Regions from separate parts of the Microcoleus sp. genome, predicted to be linked through region 1. Evidence: riboswitches for the same ligand, from Rfam matches in the RefSeq annotation. Region 1 holds a riboswitch; each other region holds the start of a gene.
What was found. A riboswitch is a leader RNA that binds a small molecule or an ion and turns the genes downstream of it on or off. The one in region 1 is predicted to bind cobalamin.

Region 1 (8,122 bases):
ATCAAACTAGACAGTAGCTTATCCAGCAATATTTCGCCGGAAATCGCCTGAGAAGCTTTCATGACTGCGGTGATATCTACGTGATTACCCGAACCCGTGGTTGTCATGGATACGCTAGTTTGAGTGTTTTTCCTTCCCGGTTGAGTTACATTCAATAACTGGGGATATCGCGTTTCTAAATCCTTTACCTTAGCAGTGGCTCCCCATTGGACATAACCATAATAGGCATCAATCATATAGATTTTGGCAAATTTTTCTTTGCCCCATTCTAGATAGAACTTGGCGGCTAGTTCATTGGCTAGGGCTTCTTCGTTGAGAAATTGATTTTCTTGAGCGAGGGAGATAGCGCGATCGTACAAGTCTATTGCATCTGCTTTATGGCCCAACACCCGTTGCCGTTCTGCCTCAACCAAATACCATTTATGCAGATGATTCATGGGAGCATTTTGCGCCCACTGTTGCAGAGTGATTTGATGAGTTTCCACTAAGGCAAAAATTTCAGTTTGCTCAATTTCTGGGTAGGTGGAAAAAAGTGCTAAGTGTGTCAGGGCGGCATAGAAATGGAAAATGGGGAAAAAAATCAATCCCGATACTGACATCAAATACGGCTTGGCTTGGGCAATGTGGCCTAGGGCGGCCGGATAATTACCAAAGAAGTAAGCAAGCATTAATTTATATGTGTATACCATAGCAATCGCCGTGAATACATTGTCCTGATGGTACTTGGGAATCATCACCGTTTCATCGTAGACCTGGCCGATTAGACAATCCGGTGTACTCACGGTTTCCCTGAAGTTTTTCGTCGTCTGCCACGTCATATCCAAAAGAGTCTGGGCAGAATATTGCTTCACTTGGGTGAATGCAGCACTGTAATCTGCTAGTTCGGCTTCCCAAGTATCTATTTCTACCCCACCAAACAAAGTGCCCTCAAAGCAAACGGTTAGGTTGTAGCCAGCGTATAGAAAATCGCCAGTTTCCATGCCAGCCATATAGCCATTTTTACCGATTGGTATCGTTGCCCTGAGAGCTTGTTGGTGATGCTGAATCCAGCTACTAAATACAGCCAGAATTTGGGACTTAAATTCCGGTGCATTAAACCGATCGAGTAAATTCAGTGCCAATTTACCAAAGCCATAGCCAGTTTTGACATCTCCCAAAAAAGAACATAGCACCACACCGTGAATCAAATACCCCATCGTCGATGCAGGTGAATTCCCAAACTGGAGCGATAAACTCACCATCGTGGAGCTCAGTAGTGGCGTTAAACTCGGCATGGCTTGAATAATCGGCGACCATAATATTCCTAATATTGGCATGGCTGCTTGAATCTGAAGATCGGTCATTACGGGCAAGTTAAGTAGTTCCTCAATCCTTCTGTCTTGGAGTTGTCTGGTAAGGCTCTGTAGCGCTAGATCTATCTTAACTTGTTCGGATTCGTTAGGGAGTTCAACTCCCAATTGCGCCAGTGCATCTCTGCCTACTGCGATCGCCTCCAACATCTTGTTCTGAGCTGTCTGGGCAGTAATTAAAATTTCGTAAGTTTTAACTTTGTCTAAAATTGTTCGGGCTGCTTGCAAAACCTCTGCGGCTATCTGCGCCATACCATCAAAGTCAGCATTCAAATAAGCAACTTCGGCAGCGGTAACATAAAGATTTAGCGTCAATTCATATTGACTTTGCCAACAGTTATCTGTTAGTAATTCAATTCCTATTTGCAAATAAACTTTTGACGCAGCGTAAGCGGTAGAATTTCTAGCTTTCTGTCCAGCTTTTAAGTTAAGTTGAGCTAAGGCTTCCCGCTCATTTGCTTGGGCGATCAACTCCTGCCCCAAATTCAAATGCTCGACAATATCAAACAGTTTTTCCTCTCTTTCCATCTCTGAGGAACTTTGTAGCAGCAATTGTCCAACTTTGAGATGAGTGGCTGGTTTCTGGCCATCAGGAATCAATGAATAAGCCGCTTGCTGGACGCGATCGTGTAGAAAGCGATAAGTTGGATTGGAAATAGAATCAGTCTTGAATTGAGCCTCTGTTGGAATAAAAAATTTATAATTTTCGTGAATCGGTAAAATCAGTTCTTCTTCCAAAGCTTTCCAGAGTGATAATGCCGTTTTTTCTGGTAATTCTTCACTGACAACTGCCAATGTATCTAAATCAAACTGCGCTCCAATACAAGCCGCCAACTTAAGAACATCCTGAGTTTCTTGGGGCAACTTCTGCAATTGCGCCGCCATAAACTCCACTACATCCGAGGCGTGAGTCAGTCTAGCTTGAGCAATATCGCACTGCCAATACCCTTTACTTCCCCCCTGACTAAGGGGGGACTCCCCTTTACTTCCCCCCTGACTAAGGGGGGACTCCCCTGTACTTCCCCCCTTACTAAGGGGGGACTCCCCTGTACTTCCCCCCTTACTAAGGGGGGACTGAGGGGGGTCAAAAGTAATTAGTCCATCATCATGTAATGCCTTCAGAAATTGAGTCGAGAAAAAGGGATTACCCTGAGTTTTTTGAGCGACTAATTCTGTCAAGGGTTGAGCCAAAGATAAATCGCAAATCAACGTATCTGCTACCAATTGATTCAGATCTGCTAAACTCAATGGTTGTAACATAATAGTATTCACCACTGCCCCAGACTTAATAATCTCATTTACCGTCAACATAAAAGGATGAGTAGGCGATACTTCATTATCCCGATAAGCACCCAAAACTAACAGATGCCCCCTATCCTCCATTAATAGTTGTAGCAACTTCAAAGATGCCGAATCTGCCCACTGCAAATCATCCAAAAATATCACTAAGGGATGTTCGGCGGTGGTAAATACTTGCACAAAATTCTGCATCAGCAAATTGAAGCGATTTTGTGCTGCACTCCCCGATAATTCTATTGCTGGATGTTGAGCGCCAAGGATGCGTTCTAATTCAGGAATCACCTCAATTAAGACTTGCCCATTATTGCCTACTGCGGTGAGCATCTTGGTTTTCCATATTTGTAATTGAGCATCCGATTCTGATAATAATTGCCCCATTAAATCCCGAAAAGCTTGGACAAACGCTGAGAAAGGAATATTGCGCTGAAATTGGTCGTATTTGCCTTTAATAAAATAGCCCTGTTCTTTGGCGATCGGCTTATGAACTTCGTTTACTAATGCGGTTTTACCAATCCCAGAGAAGCCAGAGACTAGCATCAGTTCACTGCCGGATAAATTCGCTTCCTCCCCTAGGGCGGGCACGCACCATCCACCGCCCCTACTCAGGGGGGAGTCGGATGAAGCCCCCCTTAATAAGGGGGGTTGGGGGGATCGTCCTGATGCAACTCGTTCAAAGGCTGCTAATAGATTGGAAACTTCAGTTTCTCTGCCGTAGAGCTTTTCTGGGATCGAGAAACGGTCTGTAATATCCCGCTTTCCCAAGGCAAACTGCTCAATGTTACCCGTTGCTTGTAATTGAACGAGACAATTTTCTAGATCGTGCTTCAATCCTAATGCAGTTTGATAGCGATTTTCGGCATTTTTCGCCATCAATTTAATAACTATTTGGGAGATAATCAGAGGAATATTTGGCTCGATTTCCTGGGGGGTAACTGGCTGTCTGGCAATATGGCAGTGAACTAACTCTAAAGCATCTTCTGTCTCGAAAGGCAGTTTTCCTGTCAGCAATTCGTAAAATGTGACACCGAGGGAGTAAAAATCAGCCCGGTAATCGAGAGTACGATTCATTCTCCCGGTTTGTTCTGGTGAGATGTAAGCGAGGGTTCCTTCCAGAATGCCTGGGTTTTTCAGAGTCGGTGTTTCTCTGCTTAGCTGAGTGGAAATGCCAAAGTCAATAATTTTTAATTGTTCCGTTTTTGGGTTGTAAACAATATTTGAGGGGTTAATATCTTTGTGTATAATATTTGCCGCGTGAATTTTTCCTAAAGTTTCAGTGGTGGCGATCGCAATTTGCAGAAACTCCTTTAGGTTAAACTTGCGCTGCTGCATCCATATTTTCAAGGATTCGCCGCCAAAGTCCTCCAGAAACATCACGAGGGTGTTTTGGTATTTTTGCAAGTCATAAACTTGCACGACTCCCGCCTCTTTCAACTTTCGGGTAATGCGGTATTCGGTGCGGTAGCGCACCAATTCTTGAGGTGTGGGGTAACTGTCTTTGAGAAGTTTGAGGATAAGTGGCTGGTTATCTGCTTCCCGAATGGCCCGGTAAACGAGGGAGTTGGCACTTTCATAGAGAAGTGTTACAACGGCTACGCCTGGAATGGAGAGCATATTGATTTTTTTGCGAAAAATTAACGCGAAGTCAAAACGCACCATATTTGTGTCAATAATAGCGCGTTAGAAGGATTTTAGGGACGCGCGGCCAAAAACCCGGTTTCTGCGTCAATATATCTCGGATCTATCGACGATTTTTCAGAGAAACCGGGTTTTTTGCGTCTAGGACTATTGGTAAAAGCCGATCGAGCAGACTCAAGCCGGAAACTGGAAATTGATTAACCGGACTCGCTCTTAAACCATTGCTGCAATTGGTCGATCGCACTTCGATCTACAAATTCGCCCAAGGATTTGGTGTAGATTTCTGTTCCGTCTTTAATATAGTCAAGCATTATTTAAAACTGGATCTTTTTTGAATGAACCGCGAAGGCGCTAAGGGCGCGAAGGAAGAAAGAGGAAGAAAGAGGTTCACTTGTGGTTTGGTTTTTTGGGGTTAAGCAATTGCTGCAATTGGTCGATCGCACTTCGATCTACAAATTCGCCCAAGGATTCGTCTGGCGATCGCAATTGTTGATATATTCGTAGCATTTGGGCGATCGAACTCGATATCTGATCCACACTCACGCCCTGGAAAATTTGTCGCCCAAAGGGTGAGTCTGTTTTACCTGCGTAAATGTCGTAACCTGCGATCGTCTCCTTTCCCTGCCTCATCTGAATTCCCACTAACGTTATATCAATGGGAGAATGTTGGGCGCAGGATTTTTCGCAGCCGCTGAAATGAATGTTAATTGGGCGATCGATCTTTAATTTTTGCCCTAAATCCTGCACCATTGCTAGGGCGTGACTTTGGGTATCTGTCATCGCCGATGCACAGCCAGTGTTGCCGGCACAAGCAACTAAACATGAGTCTAGATTGGTTCCGGATGAGTGCAATCCCAAACGGGCGATCGACTTTTCGAGTTCGCTAAGGCGGTGGTTCGGGATGTCAGAAATCAACAGATTTTGCCAAGGCGTGAGCCTCAGAGTGCCTCCGCCGAAGTTTTGGGCTGAATTTGCCAAATCTCGCAATTGCTGCGATTTTAGCCAGCCTAGCGGCAGGGCGATGCCGATGTAGGAAAAACCGGATTGTTGCTGGGGGTGAATGCCGAGATGCTGGTAACGGGCGATCGACTTTTCAGACGGAGCGATCGAGCTTTGCTGCAATACAAAAGGTAAATTATGCTGTATCTGTTCGAGATATTTTTCCACACCCCAATCTGCCAGCAGGTGACGTAAACGCGGTTTTTTACCTTCAATTCGAGGCTTATTTTTTGTGTATTGAAGATAAACGCTAGCGATGGCTGCTAATAATGAAATACATTGCGATTCTTGAATTATAATCCCTGTGTCGCCGTTTAAATACAGCCGCAGCACGATTTTTGAATCAGCAGATCGCCTTTCTGCTGCTAATAAAATATCGTTGCGAATAGCGCGGATCGAAACCGATTCTCCGCCGTCAAAACCGACACTGAATTTAGGCGAAAGTTCCGCAAGTTCGAGATGGGTTTGCAGATAATCATCCCAATCTTTAACTAGCGGGCGAGTATCGAGTAATTGCTGGCGATCGATACCCACTGTCGGACTGGCCATAATATTGCGAATCGGGTCAATTTCAACTAAGCGAGATGCTAATCCCAATGCTTGCAAATTCTGCCAGACTTCAGCAGAAATTGCCGAGTTCAAGTTTCGGATTTGCAAATTCGCGCGATTTGTTACTTGCACGTAGCCCGTACCGTATCGATCGACTAAATCCGCGATCGCCCCACACTGCGCTACATTTAAAATTCCCCCCGGAATCCGCATCCTCGATAATATTCCATCTCTGGCTCTGGAACCAGAAAATAAGCCCGGACAAGTCGGTAATTCATTCAAAACTAACAAAGAAACTCCTCCCCGTGCGACGCAGGGAATCTCAATTGACACTCCTGAAAGCGGCATTCTGACTTTCACAGTTGCGGCACAGCGCCGGAATTGCACCGGACTTTCCCGCTTTCAGGTTTAAAAAAGGTATCACATTTTTGCACCCCAAAACCAAAACCCTCAATTTTCTTAACAAATTCCCCCTCGCCTAATTGCCTTGAGTAATGAAAAATCGCCTAGTTTTCAATCAGGTTCCGTAGGGGAGTTAAAACAAAAACAAACCAATGACAAACCAAAGGTAGCCACAGGTAAAATATCTCCAAACATCATTGTATCTTGTTGATATTCCGTCGGCTGAGTTTCTCCCTCGATATTTCTAGGAGTTAAAATTTGTTCCTGAGAATTCACATTATTAGAATTAGTAAAGGCTGGCAATTCATCGGGTTTAACTGGAGAGGTGATGCTGAGAGTAGTCCAGAAAAACATTAAGGTTAAAATATTTAGGTATTTCATAGTAAAGACCCCGTTGTAAGTAATATAAATAAAAGGCTGAACGTTTTAGGTGTTTTGTTTGCCTCTACTTAAACTTTAGGGAAAAAGACGAATTACTAAACAACTAAAAGTGTCACTTTTTCTATGTGGCTTGTCTTTGGTGACTTACCTAAATGCTGAAATGGCTGGAAAGCTTGTATCAAGGAAGTTGCCAACCAGGCGATTTAGTTTTTAGCTGTAGTCAATTAGTCAACTGGCTGTTGTCCAATATGCTGGAAATAGATTCATGCTGAGTGGCAAAAATTGCAGGAGTAGGGCTGATGGTAGACAAATGGCTTTCGGTGGTGGGGATTGGGGAAGATGGATTATCGGGATTGAGTTCGATCGCCCGTACCCTGCTCGATCGCGCTCGAGTTGTTGTCGGCGGTGCCCGTCACCTAGCCATGCTACCCACCGACGACACCAGGGAAAAATTACTCTGGGCTTCACCTTTACAAGCCACAGTCGATGAGATTATCCGTCGCCAGGGAGAGTCGATTTGCGTGCTAGCTAGTGGCGATCCGATGTGTCACGGGATTGGTGTCACCCTGTCGCGCCGGATTCCGATCGCCGAAATGATGATAATTCCCGCAGCATCAGCCTTCAGTCTCATCTGCGCCCGTCTGGGTTGGGCTTTGGATGCGGTTGAGACTTTCAGTTTGACAAACCGCCCAGTAGCCTCCATCGCCCTTTCTCTATATCCGGGGGCGCGGTTGTTAGTTTTAAGTGCCGATCGACACACTCCGGGAAAGGTTGCTGAATTGTTGACACAGCGGGGGTTTGGTAGCAGTTTGATGACGGTGTTCGAGCGGATGGGAGCGGCTTCGGAACGGCGGAGCGAGGGGGTCGCAGCAGCCTGGAATGTGCCGGATTTGGCTGATTTGAATGCGATCGCGATTGTAGTTGCAGCCGATCGCGAAACTCTAATTTTCCCTCGCACTTCCGGTTTACCAGATGCTGCTTATTTGCACGATGGACAACTTACCAAGCGGGAGATTCGAGCGGTTACTCTGTCAACGTTAGCGCCAATTCCGGGTGAGTTGCTGTGGGATGTGGGTGCGGGTTGTGGCTCGATCGCCATTGAATGGATGCGGAGTCATCGGGGTTGTCGGGCGATCGCGATCGAACGCCATCCTACTCGACTGCAATACATCGCTGAAAATGCCTCTAATTTGGGTGTTTCGGAACTTCAAATTGTGGCGGGAGAAGCGCCATCAGCTTTGGCAAATTTGCCTCAACCAGATGCTATTTTCATCGGTGGCGGTGTCACCGCAGAAGCTTTACTGGACAACTGTTGGAATGCTTTGGATAAGGGCGGGCGTTTGGTGGTGAATGCGGTGACAATTGAGAGCGAATTGAAAGTTTTGCAATGGCATTCTTTGCACGGTGGGGAACTGATTAGAATTGGGATTCAGCGGGTTGGTGCGATCGGTTCTTTTCAGGGTTGGAAGCCGCTTGCACCGGTGACTCAGTGGGCGGTTGTTAAGGGG
Region 2 (8,122 bases), on a different contig from region 1:
CTTAAACAAACTCTTTCTCTGACTCAATTAATCTTCTGTTTTGAGAAATTCTGATACGGAAACTGACTTCGGCAGATTCTCTATATCTTGAATTTCGCTCTCGTGGGCAAAAAACTCTACTTCTTTATCGTCAATCTCGATCTGATAGCTAGCGGTAGCAGTCACAATCCGTCGCTTTTTTTTATCTTCTACTAACACCCAACACACGACAGGTCTTACCCACCTCTCAACGTGCTGGCTTTGCTTGGTACTGCCAAAGGCATACCAACCCTTTGCTTCAATAATTTGAAGCACTTTAAAATCATGATTTGCCATAAATATCTCGATCGCGTTAACTTCACTATTACTGCTTTATAAAACCTATGTAAACTTATCTAAAGCTGTCTTTAGATAATTAGTGTTTACTTCCTACGCTTTTGGGTAGTAGGCTATCCCAAGATAAGATTGTATTGTGTATTTGAGCCTTGGCTAAAATTTCGAGATCTTAATTATCGTGTCTAACTCTTCGATTACCATCACCGTTAAATTTTTTGCAGCCTTTAGCGAAGCCTACAGTGTTTCTGAACAAACATGGGAATTTCCAATGCTTACCCCAGTCTCTCAAGTGCTCGATCGCGCGATCGCCCAATATCCCCAATTAGAACCCTGGCGCGATCGTACCCGCTTCGGGATTAATCTGGAATTCGTCTCCCCTGACACCATCCTCCAAAACGGGGACGAAGTTGTACTGATTCCCCCTGTCAGTGGTGGGTAGGGGATGGGGCATCGGGCATCGCGCATCGGGCAACCCCCCCTGCCCCCCAAGGGCAGCGCTGTTTCATTCTCCGAAAAACAGGGATGAGGTAGGGGTTGTGCCAAAAATGCCTACCCCCTCACAGACGATTTTATGCACATTTGGGGCTCTCGGAGGGCTGGCTTTGGCACGGCCACCAAAAATTAAACAGCCCTGCCCAAGGGGGGGTTGCCCAATGCTCAATTACAAATACAGACAACTTATCTTGACACTGCTGGGCCTAAAGGCGTGAGGATTCTTTGTTCTACGATTCGACTGTTCCACAGCTAGAGCATTCTTGGCTAGTATAGAGTATGTTGCAGGGAATTGAGCCTGATATTCAGAATTATGCTCGAATGATTGGTAAAAAGCGCGTTGATTTAACTATCGATTATGGATCTAAAATCCAGTTGTTTTTTTAGTTTCGTTTCTGAGAAATAGAGAGGGAATAGGGGTGTTGACCTTGAGCTCGATCGCCGACAAAAATAGTATAAGTTCCCCGATCGCCATAACCGGAAAATTCTACCGTCCCCGCAGCAGCATTGGCCGGTAGGACGCAGAAACGCCCCCTGGGCCCTTGAATCATCAAACTCGGAGCTCCAGCGGTTTGTACTGCAATCCGCCAGTGACGTAAATCTTGGGTGACTTCGATGACGTGGTTTGGCCCTGGGGCGACAAAACCGCAATCGCCACTATTGTTCGGGCCGCCGGAAACTCCAGACATAGTTAGCGGTTCGGGAAATCCCGGAGCAATTTGTAGCGGTTGGCTCCTAACAGTGCCGGCAGCAGCTAAAATCATTGCCAAGGTTAAAGTGGCGATCGACCTTAACCTCGGTCTGGCGCGATCGCACGGATAGTGTATCTTCATATTTATCCTTATTGAACCCAACACAATAGCGGAAGTTTCCACTTCTTTGAGGGTAGAGGACGATCGGTGATTCCGAACACGCTCTTGTGACTGTTATCAATGTGACCGTACTAGAATGACAAAGGTACAGTTAAAGTAACTCCCCAATTTTTTTTATGAATTATCAAAATAATTTCAACTGGCAGCAAGCATTCGGAGAACTAAAAGCTAGACTAGATCGATCGCCGCTAATCAAAATTAATTTAGACAACTACCCCGCCGTCGAAACCTTCTACAATCAGTTTCTCCATAGGTTTCAAAGCCTCCCCAAACCAGGTCAAGTAGCAGTCTTTGGCGTGGGGGCGATAATTCTCCTGACAGTCTTCAATACAGTTGTACAGCTAATTTCTGCCCTGATGACCCTTGCCCTTCTGGGAGTGCTAATCTACATAGCGTATAAATTGACAATTACTCCAGATTCCTCAAATACTAACGACAATTAATAGGAAATTTTGAATATGGCTAGCCCCACCGCCCCCAGTGGCATTAATCAACCCGATCCGTCTTGGCCCTCACAATCCAAGCAAATGCCACTGCTGGTGCGCAGGTGTGGCGCTTGGGTAGTTGAAATTTCCTTAGTCGCAGCTAGTGCCCTAGTTCCCTTCAGTATCGGGGCTTTTGTGAATCGGGATGCTCAAACAGTGCCACTCAACTCCTCAATAGCAGCAGCATCTGAGACAGTTTCCCGTACTTTAGGGATTCCTGTGCGCGATCGCAACCCCAGAGTCGCACCCCTGACTAATCTATTCTGGTCCGCGGCACTGATGGCACCAGCGGTTCTGGCAGCCTGGGAACTGTTTTTACTCGCCAGAACCGGTCAAACTCTGCCTAAACGCTGGTTTGGGGTGAAAGTTGTCACAGCTTCGGGTACTCCTCCGGGTTTGGTGCGAGTCCTGATTCGGGAAAGTTTGGGACGCTGGGGAGTGCCTCTGGGTGTCGCTTACGGTCTGTGGCGCTTGAGCGGTGCTTTTCCAGATTTAATCATTTTAGGGGGGCTCAGCGGCTTGGCAATGCTGGTAGATGGGGCTTTTGCTTTTCGCCACCACGGAAAAACTGGACACGATCGCCTCGCGAATACTTTGGTCGTCAATGCTCGATCGAACCAATTATCTATCACTCCGGTGAAAAGTCAAGATTGGACAGAGGAAGATGCCCAGATTGCCGCTTTGGTCTTGACTCCCGAAACACAGACCACAGAAAATGACAGTTTGTGGCACTGGATTCGCCAACATCCAGGGGCGACTTTAGTGATTGCCACAATTGGTACTGCGGGATTGATTTTCACTCTGTTTATTGGCACTCAAGTCTATATTCAAAGTCAAGCAAATTTACGAGATTCTCGGCAGCGAAATGACGAAATATTTTTAGCTTTAGTTAATAAATTATCTCCTAATTCTGGAAACGGGACCGCAGGGCGGCGATCGGCAATTTTAGCCTTGGGAACAGTGGAAGACTCCCGCGCCGTACCGCTGCTAACGGATTTACTAGCTCAAGAAGACAATCGCACCATGCTAGATGCGATCCAGCAAGCTTTAGTCAGTACCGGGCCTTCATCTTTACCTTACTTGCAGCGGTTGAACCAAGCTTTTCGCAACGACCTCGATTCCCTCCGCTACGGCGGTAAGACCCAGGAACGGGAGTTAGCCGCAGTCCGCCAGCGCACAGTACAAAGGGCGATCGGCAAAATTCTCACAGTGTATAGCAGCCAGCTCAACGGCGCAGATTTGAGTCGCACTGATTTAGGGCAAAGTGCGGCGGGTCCTGCTCAATTTACATTAGTATTAGACAAAGTTGACTTGTCTGGAATTAAGCTAAAAAATGCTAGTTTAACCAATGCCAGCTTGCAGGGAACTCGCTTCTATGGCACAGGAGAAGACAGGCGACCAGGTACATTTGACGATTGGATTTCTGACTTGAGCGGAGCCAATTTTGAAGGGGCAAATTTGACCGGAGCATTTTTGAATAGTGCTGTAATGAATCGCACTAGCTTTGTGCGCGCTGTCTTGAACAAAGCTAATTTTTCCAACGGCAATTTGAATTTAGCTAATTTTAGTAGTGCTATTTTAATCGGGGCAAATTTGCAGCAAGCTATCTTAAAAGATGCTAGTTTTACGGGTGCAGATATCGGGAGTGCCAATTTGTCTGGAGCAAATTTATCTGGTGCGCGTTTGGGGAAGGTTAAGGCTCAAGGCGCTCAATTGCCATTGACAAATTTGGAGAAATCAGAATGGCAAGGTGCTAATTTATCTGGTGCAGATTTGAACGGTGCGAACTTGCAAAAAGCTGATTTGAGTTCCACTAAACTCGCAAACGCCAATTTAAAAGACACAAGATTGCAAGATGCTAACTTGCGGAATGCGGACGTGAGTTTGGCTGATTTTAGGGGCGCGAATGTAGCCGGAGCGAATTTTAAAGGTGCGGTGTTTATAGGGAAAGATACTTCCGATCAATTTATTCAAAGTCCTGCGGGTGCTAAATCTGGTAGATTGCAAGGAGTTGATTTTACTGATGCTAAGAATTTAGAGCAAAGTCAAATTGCTTATATTTGTTTGCAGGGTGGCCTTCATCCGAAATGCCCGCAGAAATAACAAAATAGAGTTGTAGGGGCAATCCCCCCGTGGTTGCCCCCGCTTATGCTGGGGTAGGCACAGGGGCACTACCCCTACACATCCTCATGAATGATATCGTTTCCGGCTGCATCGGAATGATTTAACCACAGAGAACGCAGAGAACACAGAGGGAGATAAGAGAGATGAATAATTCCGATGTTACCGGATTTGATATGATTTAGGATTGCTATAAAACCCCAACTTCTTGAAGAAGTCGGGGTTCTAAGAACGAGATTTTGCAATTAATTGAGATTATCAGGATCGACTCCCAACTCTCGCAATCGTTGAGCTAATTGTTCGGAACGTTGAGCTAATTGTTCAGCACGCTGAGCTTCCTGTTGGGCACGCTGAGCTTCCTGTTGGGCACGCTGAGCTTCCTGTTGGGCACGCTGAGCTTCCTGTTGGGCACGTTGTGATTCCTGTTGGAGACGCTGCGCTGATTGTTTCACTTGTTCTTCAGGTGTCAGATAGCGTGTGCCATCGGCATCATACCAATACAACCACTCTCTTGTCACCCCAGAATAGTTTCCCCTTTCACAACCAATTCCCAGACCTATTTCTGGCATCCAAACAGGATTTCCCGACTGTAACTCGTACTTCCCATTGACTAACTTGTATACTTCCAAATGAGGTTTACGACGGCGGCGGGAAGAATAAATGACGTAATAAAGTATGCCTAAATCTTGATATCTTTCCCACTTTCCGGTGTATTTTTGGTGATAAGTAGCCGAAAGCAATTCGAGGACAAAACTTGGTATAATATTTTCATTCCACAATAGGTAATTGGGACGCAATTCTTCATGGTAAAACCGTTCTATATCTAAACTTAAGAAAGCATCTGGCATGATAGACTCTTGATCTGAGTCTTGGTAAATACCCATATTTAAACCCAAAAACCAGTCCATGCGTTCTGCCCAAAGTATGAGCAATTTTGCTTTTAGCAATCCTGGAATTAATTCTTTAAGTTCGTTATCTGGAGGTGGTTGATATAAGTTTTTTCGTTCTTCGGGTGAGGGTGAGTACGTCGATAATTTATCATTTAACATTGCGGCTTTCCTCAAAACTTACTAAGATTATAGCTTTGATTTGTTTGGTGATAGTATTTGAACGAACCGCGAAGACGCTAAGGACACGAAGGAAGAGAAGAGAAGACGATCGCTAATTTTGACTGATTTAATCAGAATTTTTGTAAAATATCTGCTGAGATTTGCGCGATCGACTATACTCAATCTAACAAGTCGGTTCTAATGGGGAGCAGCCATTGGAGGTAATGGGGAAAGTTTGGTGGAAGTCCAACGCTGTCCCGCAACTGTAATGAAAGCCCTGTTGCTTTTTGAGTCAGGATGCCCGCCGATGTGTTGGTTCACTTAGTCTCATCTGCGAGGTACTTGATGAAGGCGCGAAGTCGCAAAATTGTCAGTCTGGGATTGATGGCTGGCTTGAGTTGTTATCTGGTTTTGGGTTCGGCGACACCGGCCGCTGCTATGCACATTTCGGAAGGTTTTTTGCCTGTGCAATGGGCTGTTTTTTGGTGGATTGTGGCGTTGCCTTTTTTTGTGGTAGGTTTGCGTGCGATCGCCCGAATTACCAAAGAACACCCGGAACTTAAACTATTATTAGCTTTATCTGGCGCGTTTACTTTTGTGCTTTCTGCTTTGAAGATTCCTTCGGTAACGGGGAGTTGTTCTCACCCAACGGGTACGGGTTTGGGTGCGATTTTGTTTGGTCCTTCGGTGATGGCGGTACTCGGTGCTTTAGTGCTACTTTTTCAGGCGGTTTTGTTGGCTCACGGCGGGCTGACAACGCTGGGAGCTAATATGTTTTCGATGGCGATTGTGGGGCCGTTCGCTGCGTATTTTATCTATCAGTTGCTGATGGGAACTGGTAGGCAACGGGTGGCAATTTTTTGTGCCGCAGCTTTGGCTGATTTGCTGACTTATGTGGTGACTTCGATGCAGTTGGCGTTAGCTTTTCCGGCGGCGAGTGGCGGTTTTTTGGCTTCGTTTATCAAGTTTGCAGGCATCTTTGCGATTACTCAAGTACCCCTGGCTATTAGTGAAGGATTGCTGACTTTATTGGTGTGGAATTGGCTGCATTCTTACGGGCAACCGGAGTTGGAAATTCTAAAATTATTGAAACAGGAGTCTTAAGTGATGAGTCAAAAACCGACGAAAAATCAGCAAGCTACTTCGCAACAAAATTGGATGTTGGTAATTGCAGTTGTCGCACTTGCCGTAATTCCCCTAGTTTTTGTACGGGGTGAATATGGCGGCGCGGATGGGGAGGCCCAGAAAGCAATTACGGAAATTCAACCGGATTATAAACCTTGGTTCAATCATTTGTTTGAGCCTGCTAGTGGCGAAATTGCTAGTCTATTATTTGCCACTCAAGCTGCTCTGGGGGCTGGTGCGATCGGATATGCGATCGGGCTTTATAAAGGGCGCACGGAATCTCAGAAATCTGATGATAAATCGCCGTTGGAATGAATCATCAGATTGATAGTCTGGCTTACACTAATCGTTTGCGCGGGTTGCCGCCAACTCACAAATTATCCTTTGCGATCGCCCTTTTGATTCTGTCTCTGCTTTCTGGGGCGATCGTCCAATTGTCGATCGCCCTTTGGTTAGCAGTCTGGATCGTCATCTATGCAGGCATTCCAGGGAAACTTTATCTGCGCTTGCTGTCGCTACCGTTGATGTTTTTGCTCACAAGTTTGCCTGCGTTTGTGATTAGTGGAATTCAATTAAATCAAATCCAGGCAACACACGCGGATATTTGGCAAAATTGGGGGATTAGCATCGGCAATTTTTATCTGTATGTGAGTAACACTGGATTATACCAAGTGAGCCTGTTATTGCCGCGCACCTTGGCCTCCACAAGCTGTATGTATTTCATTTTGCTGACGGTGCCATTTACCGAAACCTTGCAAATTCTCCGACAATTGCGCTTTCCGCCGTTGTTGACAGAATTGCTGTTGTTGATGTATCGGTTTATTTTTAGCTTATTGGCGATCGCAGATGAACTTTGGATCGCCCAAAACTCGCGCTGCGGCTATCGCACTTGGAAACTGGGAATGCGTAGTTTGGGCATTTTAATTGGGCAATTGCTTCAGCGAACTTTGGTAAATTACCGTCAAGTTTCCTTGAGTTTAGCATCGCGCGGCTTTAATGGAGAACTGCGGGTTTGGCATTCTTCCTCTTACAAACCTTCGCGTAGATATACATTTGAAGCACTGTTTGGTTGTACGGTTTTAACTTTGTTAAGTGTGGTATTTCAAAGTTGATAAGAAATTAGGAGGCGGCAGTGCTCATTGGTATCAACTTAAGCTGTCAGCCGGCAAAGTCCGTTAGTCATCCCGTGAGTCCGCCAGGGGTTGAAACCCCTGTCTAATAGCGAAAGTCCTCGCTATGAGGACTCAAGAACTCATCAGTCCTCTTCAGAGGACTTTAGCTTTGAGGCAGGGAATTCATTCCCTGCCGGACTATCGGACTAAAGATATGACTTTTATGAACATAATTAATGACTTTAATGAATTGACTTCAAAAGAAACCTGTTGAATAATTGTAGTCAACAGTTATCTTGTGGAAATCCTATGATAAATAAACGAATTCTCAAAAAAATAGTTTTTTCATTAATGGCTTCATTAAGCCTATTTTTAGTTACAGTAACTCATGCAGCGGCTCAACAACTACCGTTTTACTGGGATAAAATTAACGTCATCATCGACGTTCAGACGAACGGAGATATGTTAGTTACTGAAACGCAAAAATATGTGTTCACAGCAGCCTACAATAATGAACGGTATCGCTATATTCCGTTAGATAAAGTCGATGC
Region 3 (8,122 bases), on a different contig from region 1:
CAAAATGTGGTAATAGATTCTAAATCGTGAGTTGAAACAAGAATTGTATGTCCTGTTTGACGCAGTTCCATCAACAGGTTAATCATCATCTTCTCAGTTTTGATATCGACTCCGGCAAAGGGTTCATCCAGCAGCAAAACCGTACCCTGTTGCGCTAAAGCCCGCGCAAAAAAGGTGCGTTTTTTTTGTCCGCCGGATAACTCTCCGATTTGCCGATCGCGCATATCCCACATTTCCACCCTTTCCAAACTTTCTCGCACGGCTTGTTTGTCGATCGCCCTAGGAATCCGCAGCAGATTCATATACCCATAGCGTCCCATCATTACCACATCATAAACATTCACCGGAAAATGCCAATCTACCTCTTCCGACTGAGGCACATAGGCAACCAGATTGCGTTTTTGCACTTGACTAATCGGCAACCCATTAATTAAAATTCGTCCGGTATTTGGGTGGACAAACCCCATAATTGCCTTAAACAGAGTCGATTTTCCCGCGCCATTCATCCCCACCAAACCGCAAATCGTCCCTGCTTTAAGTTGCAGCGAGGCGCTGTGCAAGGCTACTTTGCCGTGATAGGCAACTGTCACATTCTCAATATCAATGCCGATCTCATTCATCTTTTTTATTTCCCTTAAGTAACTTTACTTAATTAAACGTAAGATACAGATGGCTAAAAAGCTTGCTGTATGAGAATCCTTCCTTCTTCCTTCTTCCTTCTTCCTTCTTCCTTCTTCCTTACTTACCCTGTAACCCTTTTATCAGAGTATTGATGTTGTATTCAAGTAACTTAAGATAGGTTGATGCGGGCCCGTCGGGTGGAGATAGGGAATCGACATAAAACACCCCGGCAAATTTTGCGCCTGTTTCCTTTGCTACCTGAAGCTGTGCTTTGTTGTTGACGGTACTCTCGCAAAATACAGCCGGTATTTGGTTAGCTTTGACTGTATTAATCACCCGTTCCACTTGTTTCGGTGTGGCTTGTTGTTCTGCGTTAACCGGCCACAGGTAAACTTCTTTTAAGCCGTAATCGCGGGCGATGTAGGAAAAAGCTCCTTCGCAGCTTACTATGTAACGTTTGTCGGGGGGAATGGCTGAAATAGCTTGTTTTAGTTTGGCATCGATCGCCTTTATTTGCTGGCTGTATTTTGCCGCATTTGCGTTATAGCTTGCAGCATTAGCCGGATCGAGATTTCCTAATGTCTTGCGAATGTTTTCGACGTAAATTACAGCATTTTTAGGAGACATCCAAGCGTGGGGATTAGGTTTGCCACGATAGGCATCTTCTGCAATATTTACTGGTGAGACTCCCTCACTTAGAGTAATGTGAGAAACTTTAGGGAGACTGTTGTAAAATCGGGTTGCCCAACGCTCTAAGTTGAGGCCGTTTTCTAAAATCAAATTAGCATTTTGTCCGCGTTTTAAGTCGCTGGGTGTAACTTCATAGCCGTGAATTTCCGCCCCAGGCTTGGTGATGGATTGGACGATCGCCTTATCCCCCGCAACGTTCTGAGCCATGTCTGCCAGGACGGTAAAGGTGGTAAGAATGACTTTTTTATCTTTTTTGGTCGAATCGCTAGCAGTGGCGCTAGAATCGCCATTCTGCTTGGTTTGAGGCTCTGTTGTCGGACTGCTGCACCCGCTGAGCCAAACTCCTAGTAATAGCCCGAATATACCAATTTGATAGGTTTTACGGCAGAGCGCCTGATGATTCATTGTGGTTTTTTATAATTCTTTCATTGTTTTAATTTAGCATAAAACCAGTAAAAATGAAAAGATTATGAAAATGAGGAGATATTGGCGATCGGGCTAGGAGAATTGATAAGTGCGATCGCGCCTGCTGAGTTTTTAAGAGCTATTGGAGCCTGAGAACTTAGGCTAAGTCTAGAAATGCTATAATCATTCATAAGAGCCGCCATAACAGAGGATATAAAAAATGCCACTTGCGTCTGTTGAAGAAAAAATGTGGGAGAAATCTCTCTCAAAAATTTGGACTAAAACATCTGAGGTTGAGATTAACGAGAAGTATGAATCAGGAGAGAAGAGAATACTTACAGAAATCAACCGTGAAAAGCTTCCCAACTTTGTGGAAGCGCTGTCAAAAAATCCTAAGTACATGAATTTGCGCCCATTTTATCAGAGAAGGGCGCGTTGGGATATTAAGATGCAGTCACGACTAATTGAGTCGTTTTTGATTAACATTCCCGTTCCGCCTATTATTCTTTATGAGATTGATTACTACTCTTATGAAGTAATGGATGGTCAACAGAGAATCACCGCTATTCAAGATTTTTATACAAATAAATTTGCGCTGACAGGACTTGAACTTTGGCCAGAACTAAATAAACTTAAATACGAACAGCTTCCTGGTAAAATTAAGGCTGGTCTCAACCGTCGTTCTATCTCATCTATAGTAATTCTTAGAGAATCAACATCCGATCCTGAAGAGGGTTTATTTCTCAAACAGAAGACCTTCGAGCGTCTGAATACTGGTGGAGTGGATCTAAGTCAGCAAGAAGTGAGAAATTGCTTGTATTATGGAAAATTTGATTCGCTATTAATAGAATTAGCGCGCCATCCCATATTTGCTAAAGCTTGGGGAATTCCGATCGAAGATAACAGCCCAGAATTATCAACAAATAATCTTTATAAAAAGATGGAAGATGCAGAGTTAGTTCTGCGTTTTTTTGCTTTGCGTAATGTAGAGTATTTCCGTAATGGTATGGAAGGATTTCTCGATCTGTACATGATGAAAAGCCTGGGGTTCTCTGAGCGAGACATCGAATTTTTAAAAGATGTTTTTTTACAAACACTCAATCTGGCTCATCAAATCTATGAAGAAAGTTTGTTCAAACCCTTTGAACCCAAGTCAGGGACTTGGAAGAAAAATTCTTATAAAGCTTACTATGATGCCGTTATGGTTGGATTGAGCAGGCATTTGGATAAATCAGAACTATTGATCGATAAAAAATCACAAGTAATTGAAGAAACAAAGAAGCTCTTTGATCGGAAAGAATCGCGTCTTTTAACAGGTGAAGGTAGAACTAAGGCTGACATCCAATCTCGAATTAGGATGTTTGACGAAATGCTATCGCAAGTTATCGGAGAATAAGTTGAGATGTTTGATGAGCTTCTCAAGATAGTAAATGTGAATATTTCCACAGTACATAAAATTATCAATACCAACGACAGGCTGAGAGAAATTGTATTTAGAAATGACACTCCAACACAACCGGAAGCCGACGAAAATACGCAATTTACTAAACTAATAGAAGGGGTTCCTAGTGAACTGGAGTGGCTAGTTTACGATCGCTGTGCTGTAGTTACACGCTTGTATGCTATTTACGAGCGCTTTGTTGAGGATTTAATTGCAGAGTGGCTGGAACTTTTACCCGATATTGTTACAGAATATTCAGATTTGGAAAAAAGCATTAAAGATACCCATCAGATAGGTGTGGGAAGGTTATTACTCGATCTTAAGAAAAAGAGATTTGAACACCTGTCTATTAATGAGGTAATTCAAGGTTTATTTGATGGAGTAACGGCTCAAGGAAAATACAAATTAATACCTGATGCTTTTCTTTTACACGAACAGAATTTACGCAGAGAAGTGCTAGAAAAATTATTTGCTGATGCTGGAATATCGAATGCTTGGGATTGGGTGAATAAGCATCGAACAGTTAAGCAATTTGTAGAGGAGGTTCTAGGGAGCCAAAATACTGCGGAAGGAGAACTAAATGAATTAATTACCTATCGGAATGATGCTGCACACGGATCTATTGTAGATGATACTGTAGGTACTAAAGAACTGCTAGAATTGGGTGAATTTGTTGAGATATTGTGCCAATCTCTAGCGGAATTAGTGACTTTTAAAGTTATTTCGCGGCAAACTGGAATCGGTAAAGCTAAGGAAATTGGTCAAATTACAGAGTGGTTTAAGAAACCGAGAGCGGGAGTTGCAAAAGTTAAGGAAATCACTTTGTCTGTTGGAAAAAATATTTTTCTAGTTAACGAGGCATCCTCATTCTGTCAGTTGGCTACGATTGAAAATATTATGATTAATGATGTTTGCCAGGAACAAGTTGTAATTACCAACGAACAGGAGGTGGGATTGAAGTTTGATATTGATGCGAAAAAAGGGTTAAGCATTTATGTAGTTGAATAAAAAAGCGATCTCCTAAATATTTCTGTTTTCGATAAGTCTAATGTACTTCGGGTGAAAAGTCTGTCAATAACAGACTTTATGGACTACTCCACAATAATTGTTGCAGATGTCTAATCAGTTTTTTGTCAAATATCCAAAATAGTGGTAATATTCCCGTATATCGATCGGCTCTGATGACAAACACACATCAGACGTAAGGGGGAAAGTTCGGTGCAAATCCGGCGCTGTCCCGCAACTGTAATGAGATTATTGCTTCTCTGAGTCAGGATGCCCGCCGATTTGTTTACCTGTTCTTTTTCATCTGCGAGGTATGGATGATGGTTAGTTCAGTATTTTTACAAATAATCTGCTGTTGCGTTCCCTTGGACGATCGACAAAAACGCAATTTTGAGTTAAAACTGCTTGGCGTCGGCGCAACGGGAAACTAAAAGAAATGCGAATCGAAGATAGTGTTTGGCAGGGTAGTTTTGGCTACTGGCAAAACTTGTTTATTCATCAGAATATTTTGTCGATCGGATATACTGCATGGAATGGCTTTTGGCATCTAGGACGAGGTATGGTTGTTTGCCAAATCCATACTCCCATTAATGGTGCTATCAATTGGAGCGTAGATACTGTAAAGTACGATTTGCAGTTTATTTCCCAATCCCACGCCACTGCTTATTTGGAAGAACTAGAATTAGAGGAAAATACTGTTTCAAATTTAAGCCAAATTATTGCTAGTTACAAACCTGAAAAAGCAATTATTTTTATACTGCTTGCTAATAATCACATAGATATCAATTTGTTGCAAAATTTGGCAATTTCGCCGGTTGAGTGCTATGAACAAGTATGCAACCGCTGGGAAGAATTTCAACCCTGCCCGAAACCCTAAAACTTACGGAATTTTTCCAATGTCCCAGCCAAAATCCATCGAAATTTCCAACGTAACTCGCTACCAAAATGCAGCGCTTAATTACTATTTGGGCTTGACAGAATCCCCCTATCTTCACTATGGCTATTGGGAAACTCTACCCGTGCCGGCGGATGAACTAACACTCCCGCGATTACGTATCGCTCAGCAAGCTTATACTGTAAAACTGTTGGATGCCATCCCCCAAGGCACTCATAGCATCCTGGATGTGGGCTGTGGGATTGGGGGAAATGCGGCTTATTTGCTTGATCGCGGTTTTGCAGTCGAAGGACTCGCACCCGATCCATTTCAACAACAGCGCTTTCTCAAGTGTACAGGCGATCGCACCATCTTCCACCTCACAACCTTTGAAAACTTCCAAGCAACCACATCCTACGATCTAATCCTCTTTAGCGAAAGTAGCCAATATATGTCTGCCGTTGATATTGCTAACGGCGCCGCCAAAATCCTCAATCCTGGTGGCTACGTGTTGCTTGCCGATATGCTGCGCTCTGATGCTAATTATAAAGAGGGAATGTTCTCTAATTGTCATGTTGTTACAGAACTTCATGGAGCCTTAAAACAGGCTGGATTTAGTTTAGTCAAAACTGAGGATATTTCCGCCCATATTTTGCCCACCATCGATTTGTATGTCGATACTTTCCGCAGGTATGGACTAAACACGATGATTTATGTTGCAGACTTAATTGCGATCGCAGTTCCGCCCATACACAAACTCTTGCGCTGGATATTTCGTCGCTGGTTCAAAAAATTGGTGGTTGAAGGATTGGCAGCAGGCAAACTTTTTGACCAGCATTTGTGTTATGAAATCCAACTTTGGCAGTTATCAAAATCCGATGAACGCTGACACAAACATTAGGTAAAGTCGCAATTGGGAATTGAGAACTGGTAATCATATCAAATCCGTTGACATCAGAATTATTATTTCTCTCTTCTCTTTCTCTGTGTCCTCTGTGTCCTCTGTGGTTTAATCATTCTAATCATTCCGATACAACCGGAATTGGTAATCAGCCATGGGAGGGAGAGCCTCCGGGTATTTAATCCTAGACGGACCATGGAAGACTAATACTAAGGAAAACTCCCCCCCATCGCCTCGATCGCTAAGGTCTCCCCTCCCCCAAAGCCAGCATTAGCGGGGGTTTTTCCCCTTGACTTGAGCTAACTAAATCGAAGTATCGATTTTATTCATACAATCTATGCAAACAATGATTTGATAGTCAATTACCAAAGAGTTAAGGTTAATTCATGAGGTAACAGATTGATTTTCATAAAATTGTGTTGTCTATATTTGGCAGTAAAAAATAGTAATATTTGCCAATATAGCCTGTAATTTTTGTGAAAATTAACACTACTTAGGTGTTGGCTATGTCTACTTATAAAAAAGTGCAAAAATCCCAACCATTGAGATTTGTTGGGATTGACCTTCCAGCTTTACCCGCCAAAAAACCGCAAGGGCAATGGCTCTTTTCAGCTATGAATCAAATTGGACAGTTTTTGCTAGTCGCCGCTGTGGGCGGGGATAAACTGAGAATTTGGCAGACTGCCGATCGCGATGGTAATAGTTGGTGGCACGGTTTCGATCCCTTGACTGGTCGCTCTACGTGGGCCGCGACGGATGATGAAATGCGCGCTTGGATCGATCGGCATTATTACCAATAAACCTTTCCCATAATTATTGCTTTTGATTTTCGGATTTTTTGGTTGGTGACAATTTAATTTCACAGGAGATAGTATGCTTCAAACAGCTTCCGAGTTAGTAGCACCAAATCGCATTATCCTGATGAAAAACGAGGTATACAGAGTGCCTCAAACTCATCGAGAAGTTCAAGTATTGTCAGGAATTGCCTGGATCACACTTGACACAAAAGATATCATCTTGCATAGTTCAGAACAAGCATCACTTCCATTCAGTAAAAACCCAGTTCTGATTTCCGCACTCAACAATATACCACTGATTATGGCTATTTGGTGAGAGAAGGAATTTTCCATAAGCAAGCTCAGAAGATATTAGCTGATAACAAATGTGCCAGTAAGCCAAAATAGCTCTATCTTGAAAGTTAGATAATTTGGCTTTTGGAGGACTTGTTCGGTGTACAGCCGCTCTTACCACTTCAGCTATGTCGCAGCTATAACTCTTGTCCTATCGCCTGCGCTGACAGTCTTAGGTCTCTCAGAGGCTCTGGCATCTGCTCCAATAATAAATCCTAGGCGCTTCCCAGGGACCGATCGCGCCCAAGCAACAAACCCCAAAACACAAGCAGACACACTCCTGGAAAAAGGCATAAAGGATCACCGCCAAGGTTTGTTTCGGGAAGCAATCCAAGCTTTTGAACAAGCTTTGGCAATTCGCCAGCAATTAGGTGACAAACCGGGGATAGGAGAAACCCTCAACAATTTGGGGGAAGTTTACGGCGAAATCGGTTTGCTTCCCAAAGCTTTAGCAGTTTTGCAGCAAGCTTTAGTCATTAACCGAGACATCGGGGCTAGGAGTAGCACGGCGCGAACCCTCAATCTCATGGGTTTTATCAACCGGGTTGCCGACAATTTTTCCGAAGCGATGAAACTGCATCAAGAAGCTTTGGAATTAGCTAAAACTGCTGAGGATGAAATTGAAATTGGAGAATCTTTTCACAATATTGGGGCTGTGTATGGAGAACAGGGAAATTATGCCAAGGCGATCGAATTTTACCAGCAAGCCCGAACCATTCGCACCGCTAAGGGCGATCGACGAGATTTAGGGCGTACCCTCAATAACATGGGTGGAGTCTATTACAACATCGGCGACTTCAACAGAGCGATGGAATTTTACCAGCAAGCTTTGGCAATTCGCCGCGAAATAGCAGATAGGGCGGGGGTCGGTCGCTTGCTCAATAACATGGCACTTACTTCTCGGAAACTTGGTAAAGATAGTCAAGCCCTGATCTATTTTCAGCAAGCAATGATTATGCTAGAAGCCATCGGTGACAAGACAAGTGTGGGACGTTTGCTGAATAATATGGGTGCGATTTATGAAGGTCAAGGTCAGTATGCTAAAGCTTTGGAAT
Region 4 (8,122 bases), on a different contig from region 1:
TTGCCGGGAAAACCCTGCATTACCCAAGGTTCCGAGTTACCCCATTCATTAACAATTAAGGTGTTATCCATATTGCCACAGGCTAGATATTTGCCGGAAGAGGACCAGGAAATTGCACCTGTTACGGATGGTACGGATAAGATGTCTGGGTCATCATTCCAATCTGCCGCGTTCCAAACTTTTACACCTTGATAGCCGCTAATTGCCAGATATTTATCAACAGGATGCCATGCTAAATCGAGGATTGAAGATGAATCAAAATTCAGGGTTACTTCTACTGTATTTTGATCGGCATTCCAAACTTGAACTGAACGACCCATGCTGAAAGCTAATTGATGACCGTGAGGACTCCAAGCTAACTTATCAACCCAAACACGCTTGTTATCCAAACTAGCAATTAATTTTCCAGAATTTACGTGCCAAATTAGCACTTTTCCATCTTGTCCGCCCGCAGCTAACAGTTGACTATCCGAAGAAAAAGACAAGCAATCTACTGATTTACCAGTTGCTGTTTGCAGCAGTTGCAAGGACAATTTATTGATTTTTCCGAGAATCCCTAACATAATTTCACCGGCGGCGGAACTGACTGCTAGAGTTTTGCCATCGGGCGACCAAGTAACAGCAGTCACGTAGTCTGACAGCATTTCTTTGGCGTGAAATTTCAGGGTTAGTTCGCTTTTATTTTGGTCGTTGTTACCCATATTTATTTAATCTGAGATGTTCCAGTATTCTCAATAACGGGCTTTCTGGTCCGTTCCACAACAGATGAATTTTTGTGTGTGTGGAACAGGCCGGAAAGCCTGTGCTTAAAAAGCTGATTTAAAATGCTGCAAGGTGTCAGTTAAACCAGACACTGACGAAAATCAGCTTTTAATTGACTTTCATTTAAGTTGCGACCAATGAATACGAGTTCGTTTTTCGGAGTTTCATTGGCTTTCCATGGTCTATCTGGTCTACCATCAAATAGCATATGCACGCCTTGAAATACAAATCTCCTGTTTTCTCCAGCAATATTTAAAATGCCTTTGGTCCGAAAGATATCCGGGCCTTTAGTCTGCAACAATTGGGATATCCAGTCGCTAAATTTGTTGCCATCAACCGCGCCGGATTCTTGGATTGCGATGGAAGTTACTGTGTCGTCGTGTTCGTGTTCGTGTTCGCCTAAAAAATCGGGTTCAATTTCTAAGGCTCGATTTAAATCAAATGCTTTTACTCCTAACAATGCTGACATTTCTATTTCAGCATTGCGGGTGCGATGAATTTTTGCCATTACATTCATGCTGCGAATCCGCGTTTCTAATTCTGCCAATTCTGCTGGGGTGACTAAATCGGTTTTGTTCAGCAAAATCACATCGGCAAAGGCAATTTGTTCTTGAGCTTCGTCGGAGTCCCAGTGCTGCCAGATGTGCTTGGCATCTACTACGGTGACAACGGCATCTAGCAGTAATTTATCGCGCATATCTTCGTCTACGAAGAATGTCTGAATTACAGGTGCGGGGTCGGCTAAACCTGTGGTTTCGATGACTAGATGGTCGAATTTGTCCCGCCGCTTCATGAGGTTGCCGATAATCCGAATTAAGTCGCCTCGGACTGTGCAGCAAATGCAGCCGTTGTTCATTTCAAAAATTTCTTCGTCTGCATCGATAATGAGTTGGTTGTCGATGCCTACTTCGCCAAATTCGTTGACGATGACTGCAACTTTTTTGCCGTGTTCGTGGGTTAAAATGCGGTTGAGTAGGGTGGTTTTTCCTGCACCTAGATAGCCTGTGAGAACTGTCACGGGAACTGATTCGATCGCAGCCGCAGTCACCATATTTTACCTCACTTGTTTTATGATACCTGTCATACCAATTTAATGTGAAGTTGCATATATTTCGATCCCCCTAAATCCCCCTTAAGAAGGGGGACTTTGAGAAGAATGTTGTCCCCCCCTTATTAAGGGGGCGCCAGGGTGATCAGATTCTATGCAGCCTCATAAAAAATTGGTATCATTGATATTTTACACGAAACTTGTTGCTAGTAATAAAAATATTAAGCATGGGGCTAGAAACCGGGTTTCTGCGAGTTTTGCCCACAGGAATGAGAAATATAGCCAGAAACCCGGTTTCTGAGGTCAGCAGCCATGGGGCTAGAAACCGGGTTTCTGCGAGTTTTGCCCACAGGAACGAGAAATATAGCCAGAAACCCGGTTTCTGAGGTCAGCGTGGGTGATTAATTGCTCAATATCGCTACAATGCGATCGCGATCGAGTTCTCTACCGATAAACACCAATTTGGTTTGGCGAAGTTCCGAAGGTGTCCAAGGGCGATCGTAAAAATGTTCGATGCGCGAGCCCACACCCTGCAACACCATCCTCATCGGCTTCTTGGGAACCGCCACAAACCCTTTAATCCGATAAATCTCTTGACTTTGCATCAACGATTGCAGTTTTTCGACCAAAGCTTCTGGTTCAAATTCGCGATCGGCAATAAAGTAAGTTGAGGTAATATCATCATCATGGTCGTGTTCTTCCTCAGTGTCGTGATGGCTGGGACGAGACTCCAAATTATCCTCAACAGCCGCATTAAATCCCAATAACACATCAGGATTAATTTCGCCACCTTTGCAAGGTACAATTTTCACACTAGGACGTAATTCTTGCTGCAACCAAGTTTGGACTTTTTTCTGAGTTTCAACATCCACGCGATCGACCTTAGTCAAAAGTACCATATCAGCACAAGCCAACTGGTCTTCAAACAATTCCTCGATCGGCGTCTCATGGTCTAAACTATCATCAGCCTGTCGCTGCGCCATCAAAGCATCAATATCGCCCACAAAATTACCACTAGCAAGGGCTTCGCAATCGACCACAGCCACAACACCATCTACGGTAGCACCGGTCCGAATTTCGGGCCAGCGAAAAGCTTGAATTAAGGGTTTAGGGAGTGCGAGTCCAGAAGTCTCAATCAAGATACAATCAATTTGTGCGCGACGCTTCAATAATTCTTGCATTGTGGGCAAAAATTCCTCTTGAACCGTGCAGCAAAGACAGCCATTTGTCAGTTCTAAAATATTGCTGCTAACATCTTCTTCTTCATCGCAAACTTGGCAGTCACGCAACAGTTCGCCGTCGATGCCGACTTCGCCAAACTCATTCACAATAACTGCGATGCGGCGGCCTTGATTATTTTGCAATAAGTGGCGAATGGCGGTGGTTTTGCCACTACCGAGAAAGCCCGTAATGACTGTAACAGGAATTTTGTGCATTAGTAATTTAGTTGTTGTTTTGTGATGGGATATCTCGTTCCTAGGCTCTGCCTGGGAATGTCGATCTAGAGGCTCTGCCTCGATCGAATAACTCGCGCTTATCTCGTTCCTAGGCTCTGCCTGGGAATGTCGATCTAGAGGCTCTGCCTCGATCGAATAACTCGCGCTTTTAATACGAGGCAGAGCCTCTGGGTATGCGTTCCCAGGCTCTGCCTGGGAACGAGGAACAAGGAAACGATGAATACTCTAATTGTGCAGTGGTGGAATTTTAGCTATAACTCCTTTTTTCAAAGCTTGAGGACGTTCTGACCAGGGCAACAAACCATCGGGTTTAGCATAGTATTGACTCGCGCATTCCAGTACAGCCTCGACGCTTTCCAATTCATTGGGAGGTAAGTCACCAAACAGATAAGTGTACTTTCCAGCAGCAGCAAAAGACACAGCACAAGAGTGACTGCAAGCACTCATGCACTCAACTTCTTGAATGTCAAATTCATCCGAAAATTCCCAATCCTTTGCCAGTTGCGACAAGTCTTCCAAGAATTGTTGGCCACCACTTTTGCCTTCTCGCTTGCCGTTTTTCCAAACACTCGCGCAAGCAGTGCAAACAAGTAGACTGTGCTTGGTGCGTACAGTCTTATTAATTCCATTCATCATCCGTACCTCGCAGATGCGTTCCAAAGTGAGTTAGATATCGGCGGGCATTCTGACTTTAGAAACAACCTGTGTTTCATTACAGTTGCGGGACAGCGCCGGACTTGCACCGAACTTTCCCCGTTTCCTCTAGCGGCTGCTCCCCGCTAGAACCGATCGCAACTTCACATCATACCGCATTTGTCGCCATTTTGGGAAAAACTTAAGTTGCTAAGGTGAACCGCTTAATATCTAGTAGCATAAATTCACAGCCAGTTATTAATAAAAACTTTAGTGTTAATTTTGCCATCTTTTCAGGACTGAAGTCCTATATAATTGTAAGTACGATCGCAAAAGGATATACTATGACGGTATTAACAGAAATCCGCGCAGAAGTAGTTGAGGACAAAGTTGAGGACAAAGTACAGACTTATTACTCTCCTGAAGAGTATTTAAAGCTGGAAGAGGTGGCAGAATTTAGAAGTGAATATCAGGATGGCAGGATAATCCCTATGACAGGCGGAACACCGAATCACAATCAAATAGCTGTTAATTTTGGCGGAACGCTAAATTTTGCTACGAAAGGACAACCGTACCGAGTATTTATTAACGATTTGCGTTTGTGGATACCGTCTAAGCGACTTTATACTTATCCTGATGTGATGTTAGTGGCGGGGAAGTTGGAGTTTGCTGAGGGTAGGAAAGATACGATTAGTAATGTGGTGATGATAGCTGAGGTTTTATCGGCATCGACGGCGGATTATGACAGAGGTGGCAAGTTTAAACTTTTTCGTTCTATTCCTAGTTTTCGTGAGTATGTTTTGATCGATCAATATGAGATGCACGTTGAACAGTTTGTTAAGACGGATGATAATAAGTGGGTTTTGTCTGAGTATGATGGTGCTGATGCGGTGTTGAGATTGAGTTGTGTGGAGTTTGAGATGCGGTTGGGTGATATTTACGATCGCGTTGATTTTGAGTCTGAGTCTGAGTCTGATGAGTGAGGGTGAAATCACCAATTTGGGACGATTGGAAATCGCGTCTACACAATAAAGTGGGCAAGTTTGTTGATACTAATTCGATCGCGGATATGCTATTTATTTTGAGGAAATTTTTACTTCAGCACGTCTGAATAACCAGAAGGACATTGTATGTCAGGAGAATTAGTAGCTGTTGGTGTTCCTGGAAGCTCTTTTGATGGTTGAGTGCTTTCGCAAAGTCTAGATTGTGTAGATGTATATTGACCATCAGAGGTTTTAGTTAAAAAAACTATGCCTGTATAGTTTTTTAATCCATCTATTTTGGCTAAAGCCATTGATTGAGCAAAACGCTTATCGTTGCTCAAAACAACGCTATATGAGTAATTTTCTGTTTCTGACTTGATACCTATTCCCAATTTTTGTAGGGTAGCTGAAAAAGTGGCATACTCAGCGTAAAAAGCTTGTTGGGCTTTGTTCATTGAACTAACATACTGTTTGGCTTCTGACTGTCTAACCTTTCTTTGTTGATCTTCAGGATTAACTACTCTAACATTCGCAGGTAGTGTTGTTTGCTCAGATATTTTCTGAAAAGTTTTTACATTGGAACCAAAAGATGTCGGTCGAGATTCTCCAATATTATCTAATTCTAAACGCAACTGACCATCTGCTGTGAAATCAAAAATTGTCCTTGCGATAATTTTTGTTCCTACTAATAGATCGAGATTCTTTGGTTGAGGAGTTACGTTAATTTGATACTTCAGTTCGGTAGCTGAAGTGGGTGTCTCCAACATAAATAACTTACCTTCCTGCGTAAAAATTAATGAAAAAGAATTACCTGAAATTTTGATTTCCCATTGACCTATCAATTGTTTAGCAACAGAATTTTCAGGAGTTGCATTAGCTACAGAAGTTGACGTTGAAGTTGACGTTGAAGTTGAAGAAGTTTGAGGATTCAGTAAATTATATAATCCAAAGCCAGCTAAGCCTAACACTAAAGTTGAGCCAGCACCAATTAAAGCCCATTTCCAAGGCGCAAGATTAGAGTTGTTTTGAGGATTCGTCATAGTAATTACTTTGTGGTAGCTAGAGCATAAACTGCCGATTAAAGAGAATTCAATAATTAACTAAGGAGCAGACATAGTAAGATTGTAATTGGTGTCTCTAAGTTTTGACCGCACAAGAACAATGTAATTACCTACTCTTAAATTGCTTTTAATTATTCCGGGCTTTGAGTTAAAAGCAGATATATTTTCAAGTTGATATTGAATTACTCCTGTTCCATTCTTATCTGAATATAAAACCATTTCTACTTCGCTATTAACGCCACCCAAAGACAGACTAATGCTGCTAGGATTTGCTAGTTGAAAACTGTAAAATCGCTCTCGATTATTTAAAGTAATAGTGCCATTTTTTGAGATTGTTTTTTCTTCTAAATAACCAAGTTTTTGGATTTGACTTGTATTATTAATGATTTGAAGTGAATATGGGGTGTCTCTGGCTTTCATTTTCACAACAATAATGTAGCTACCCACATTCAATTCTTGTTTGATTATTCCTGTCCTTAACTTAATAGCAGATGTATTTTCAAGTTGATATTGAATTATTCCAGTCCCATCTTTGTCTGAATATAGAAACATTTCTACTTCGCTATTCACGTCATCTAAAAACAAGCTTATATTACTTGGATTATCTATTTTAAAACGGTAACGGTTCTCTAAATTATTAGAGCTAACATTACCAGCGAAGGGGCAAGAACCCTCCAAAGAACCAAGATTTACGGTACTGCCATTTTGCTCTACTGTGCAGGGCTTCTCGTCAGCAGATAGTTTCACTGGAGATGGCGATGGCGAAACTGGTGCTGGAGTTTCCGGTGTAGGAGAAGGAGTGGATGTCGGTGATGAAACAGGAATAGGATCTTGTTTAATAGGCTCAGGTGAAGGGGAAGAGCTAACTGTGGTTGGTGGAGTTGAAGCGACAGGTGCAGGTTCTGGTGAATTTGAACATTTCAAAATACCAAATTTACAGAGAACACTATCTCCAACGAGCCAAGTTCCTATATTCGCTACATTTGCGGCCGCAACTAAACCGCCTGCAATACCTCCCAAAACTATAGCAATCCTTATTCTTCTTGTAGATCCGCTAGGACCGCCACCAGATGACATTAATATTTTCCTCTTCTACTAATAATTGTTGTTCAGTCACATTGCTTTCCAATAACTAGCCTGATATTATTGAGAGCGACATCAAGCTAGTACCGCTAATTTTTGTCTGATTTAAACTAATCGTCCTTGATATTGAGATCCTTAAAGTAGAAAGTATCTATTAGATTATTACCAAAAGCTAATCCTGTTAACGCCCAACTTCCATCAGTATAGCGTGAAAATGCAGCTTCCCCAGGGCCGGAGTAGTTTACTTCGCTTACTGTACCAAAAAAGTTAGCTTTCACCCTTAAATTTGATACCTGCAATGCAGCGACAGCAGTATTATCTGGATTTTCCCGAACTCCTAAGACTTTAATTGTTCCCTCAGATGGTTTCCACTTATTAACCATTTTTTCTGCTTTAGTTGCAGACAGGGATTTATCCTGTTTAATTAAGTCACAGCCAGTAGTTAAAGTAGATAATACTCCTACACTACCAATATAAGATAAAGTAATTAAACTGAATGTTAGCAAGTTTTTACTTAACATGAAGCTTCCTGTTACTCAATGAATGAGCGGCAATTTTTTATCGAGGCTGGGGTCTTTATGATACTCAATCAACACTGTTTCTGCTGATTACATTTCATATTACCAAATCCACATCAGTCTTAAGAATGAACAAAGTAATATAAAAGTATCTTAAAAGTAGTATAAAAGTAATAACCAAGTCTAAAGACAAAGTGGTGAGACTGTTGCGCTAAAATCTGGTATGATGGAATAGTTTTAGCTGTAAGGGACTTTAACATATGACCGTTGACGAAGCCATCGCGATCGCAGAAACAGCCCTTAACTACGATCGCCTCAACAAAGTTCAAGACTTAGTGTTTCGTCAATCTTGGGAAGGGCAGTCTTATATGGAAATTGCTAAAAGCGCAGGCTATGAATATGATTATATCAAAGATGCTGGTGCTAAACTATGGAAACTACTATCAAAAGCACTAGAAGAAAAAGTCAAAAAAGATAATCTTAAATCAGTATTAAAGCGATACTTACGGCGAACTCAAGTGAATCTACAGCGGAATCTGACCATCGAAGTTAACCTCAGCGGAGCAAATCTCAGCGG

Region 2: it holds a riboswitch for cobalamin, as region 1 does, so the genes downstream of both, ACBR23_RS13485 (energy-coupling factor ABC transporter permease) here and cobG (precorrin-3B synthase) in region 1, are expected to answer to the same signal.
Region 3: it holds a riboswitch for cobalamin, as region 1 does, so the genes downstream of both, ACBR23_RS22145 (hypothetical protein) here and cobG (precorrin-3B synthase) in region 1, are expected to answer to the same signal.
Region 4: it holds a riboswitch for cobalamin, as region 1 does, so the genes downstream of both, ACBR23_RS06105 (DUF1636 family protein) here and cobG (precorrin-3B synthase) in region 1, are expected to answer to the same signal.

The regions. Positions count from the first base shown of each region.
Region 1 covers NZ_JBGJZU010000077.1:21,316-29,437, forward strand. Annotated here, with positions in the region: gene ACBR23_RS22980 (AAA family ATPase) at 1-4,259, opposite strand, end outside; gene cobG (precorrin-3B synthase) at 4,671-6,122, opposite strand; adenosylcobalamin-variant (AdoCbl-variant) riboswitch at 6,102-6,245, opposite strand; gene ACBR23_RS22990 (hypothetical protein) at 6,345-6,614, opposite strand; gene cbiE (precorrin-6y C5,15-methyltransferase (decarboxylating) subunit CbiE) at 6,914-8,122, shown strand, end outside.
Region 2 covers NZ_JBGJZU010000030.1:2,290-10,411, reverse strand. Annotated here, with positions in the region: gene ACBR23_RS13515 (hypothetical protein) at 28-315, opposite strand; gene ACBR23_RS13510 (MoaD/ThiS family protein) at 494-754, shown strand; gene ACBR23_RS13505 (hypothetical protein) at 1,191-1,640, opposite strand; gene ACBR23_RS13500 (hypothetical protein) at 1,796-2,122, shown strand; gene ACBR23_RS13495 (pentapeptide repeat-containing protein) at 2,138-4,267, shown strand; gene ACBR23_RS13490 (Uma2 family endonuclease) at 4,531-5,334, opposite strand; cobalamin riboswitch at 5,511-5,658, shown strand; gene ACBR23_RS13485 (energy-coupling factor ABC transporter permease) at 5,680-6,438, shown strand; gene ACBR23_RS13480 (energy-coupling factor ABC transporter substrate-binding protein) at 6,442-6,774, shown strand; gene cbiQ (cobalt ECF transporter T component CbiQ) at 6,771-7,571, shown strand; gene ACBR23_RS13470 (DUF2207 domain-containing protein) at 7,881-8,122, shown strand, end outside.
Region 3 covers NZ_JBGJZU010000071.1:19,472-27,593, reverse strand. Annotated here, with positions in the region: gene ACBR23_RS22165 (metal ABC transporter ATP-binding protein) at 1-620, opposite strand, end outside; gene ACBR23_RS22160 (metal ABC transporter substrate-binding protein) at 739-1,716, opposite strand; gene ACBR23_RS22155 (DUF262 domain-containing protein) at 1,937-3,112, shown strand; gene ACBR23_RS22150 (MAE_28990/MAE_18760 family HEPN-like nuclease) at 3,119-4,165, shown strand; cobalamin riboswitch at 4,314-4,459, shown strand; gene ACBR23_RS22145 (hypothetical protein) at 4,599-5,039, shown strand; gene ACBR23_RS22140 (class I SAM-dependent methyltransferase) at 5,059-5,925, shown strand; gene ACBR23_RS22135 (hypothetical protein) at 6,444-6,737, shown strand; gene ACBR23_RS22130 (hypothetical protein) at 6,811-7,050, shown strand; gene ACBR23_RS22125 (tetratricopeptide repeat protein) at 7,168-8,122, shown strand, end outside.
Region 4 covers NZ_JBGJZU010000010.1:65,107-73,228, forward strand. Annotated here, with positions in the region: gene ACBR23_RS06090 (hypothetical protein) at 1-701, opposite strand, end outside; gene ACBR23_RS06095 (GTP-binding protein) at 842-1,813, opposite strand; gene cobW (cobalamin biosynthesis protein CobW) at 2,212-3,246, opposite strand; gene ACBR23_RS06105 (DUF1636 family protein) at 3,493-3,903, opposite strand; cobalamin riboswitch at 3,925-4,072, opposite strand; gene ACBR23_RS06110 (Uma2 family endonuclease) at 4,245-4,883, shown strand; gene ACBR23_RS06115 (type IV pilin-like G/H family protein) at 4,994-5,923, opposite strand; gene ACBR23_RS06120 (hypothetical protein) at 5,984-7,021, opposite strand; gene ACBR23_RS06125 (hypothetical protein) at 7,138-7,548, opposite strand; gene ACBR23_RS06130 (pentapeptide repeat-containing protein) at 7,806-8,122, shown strand, end outside.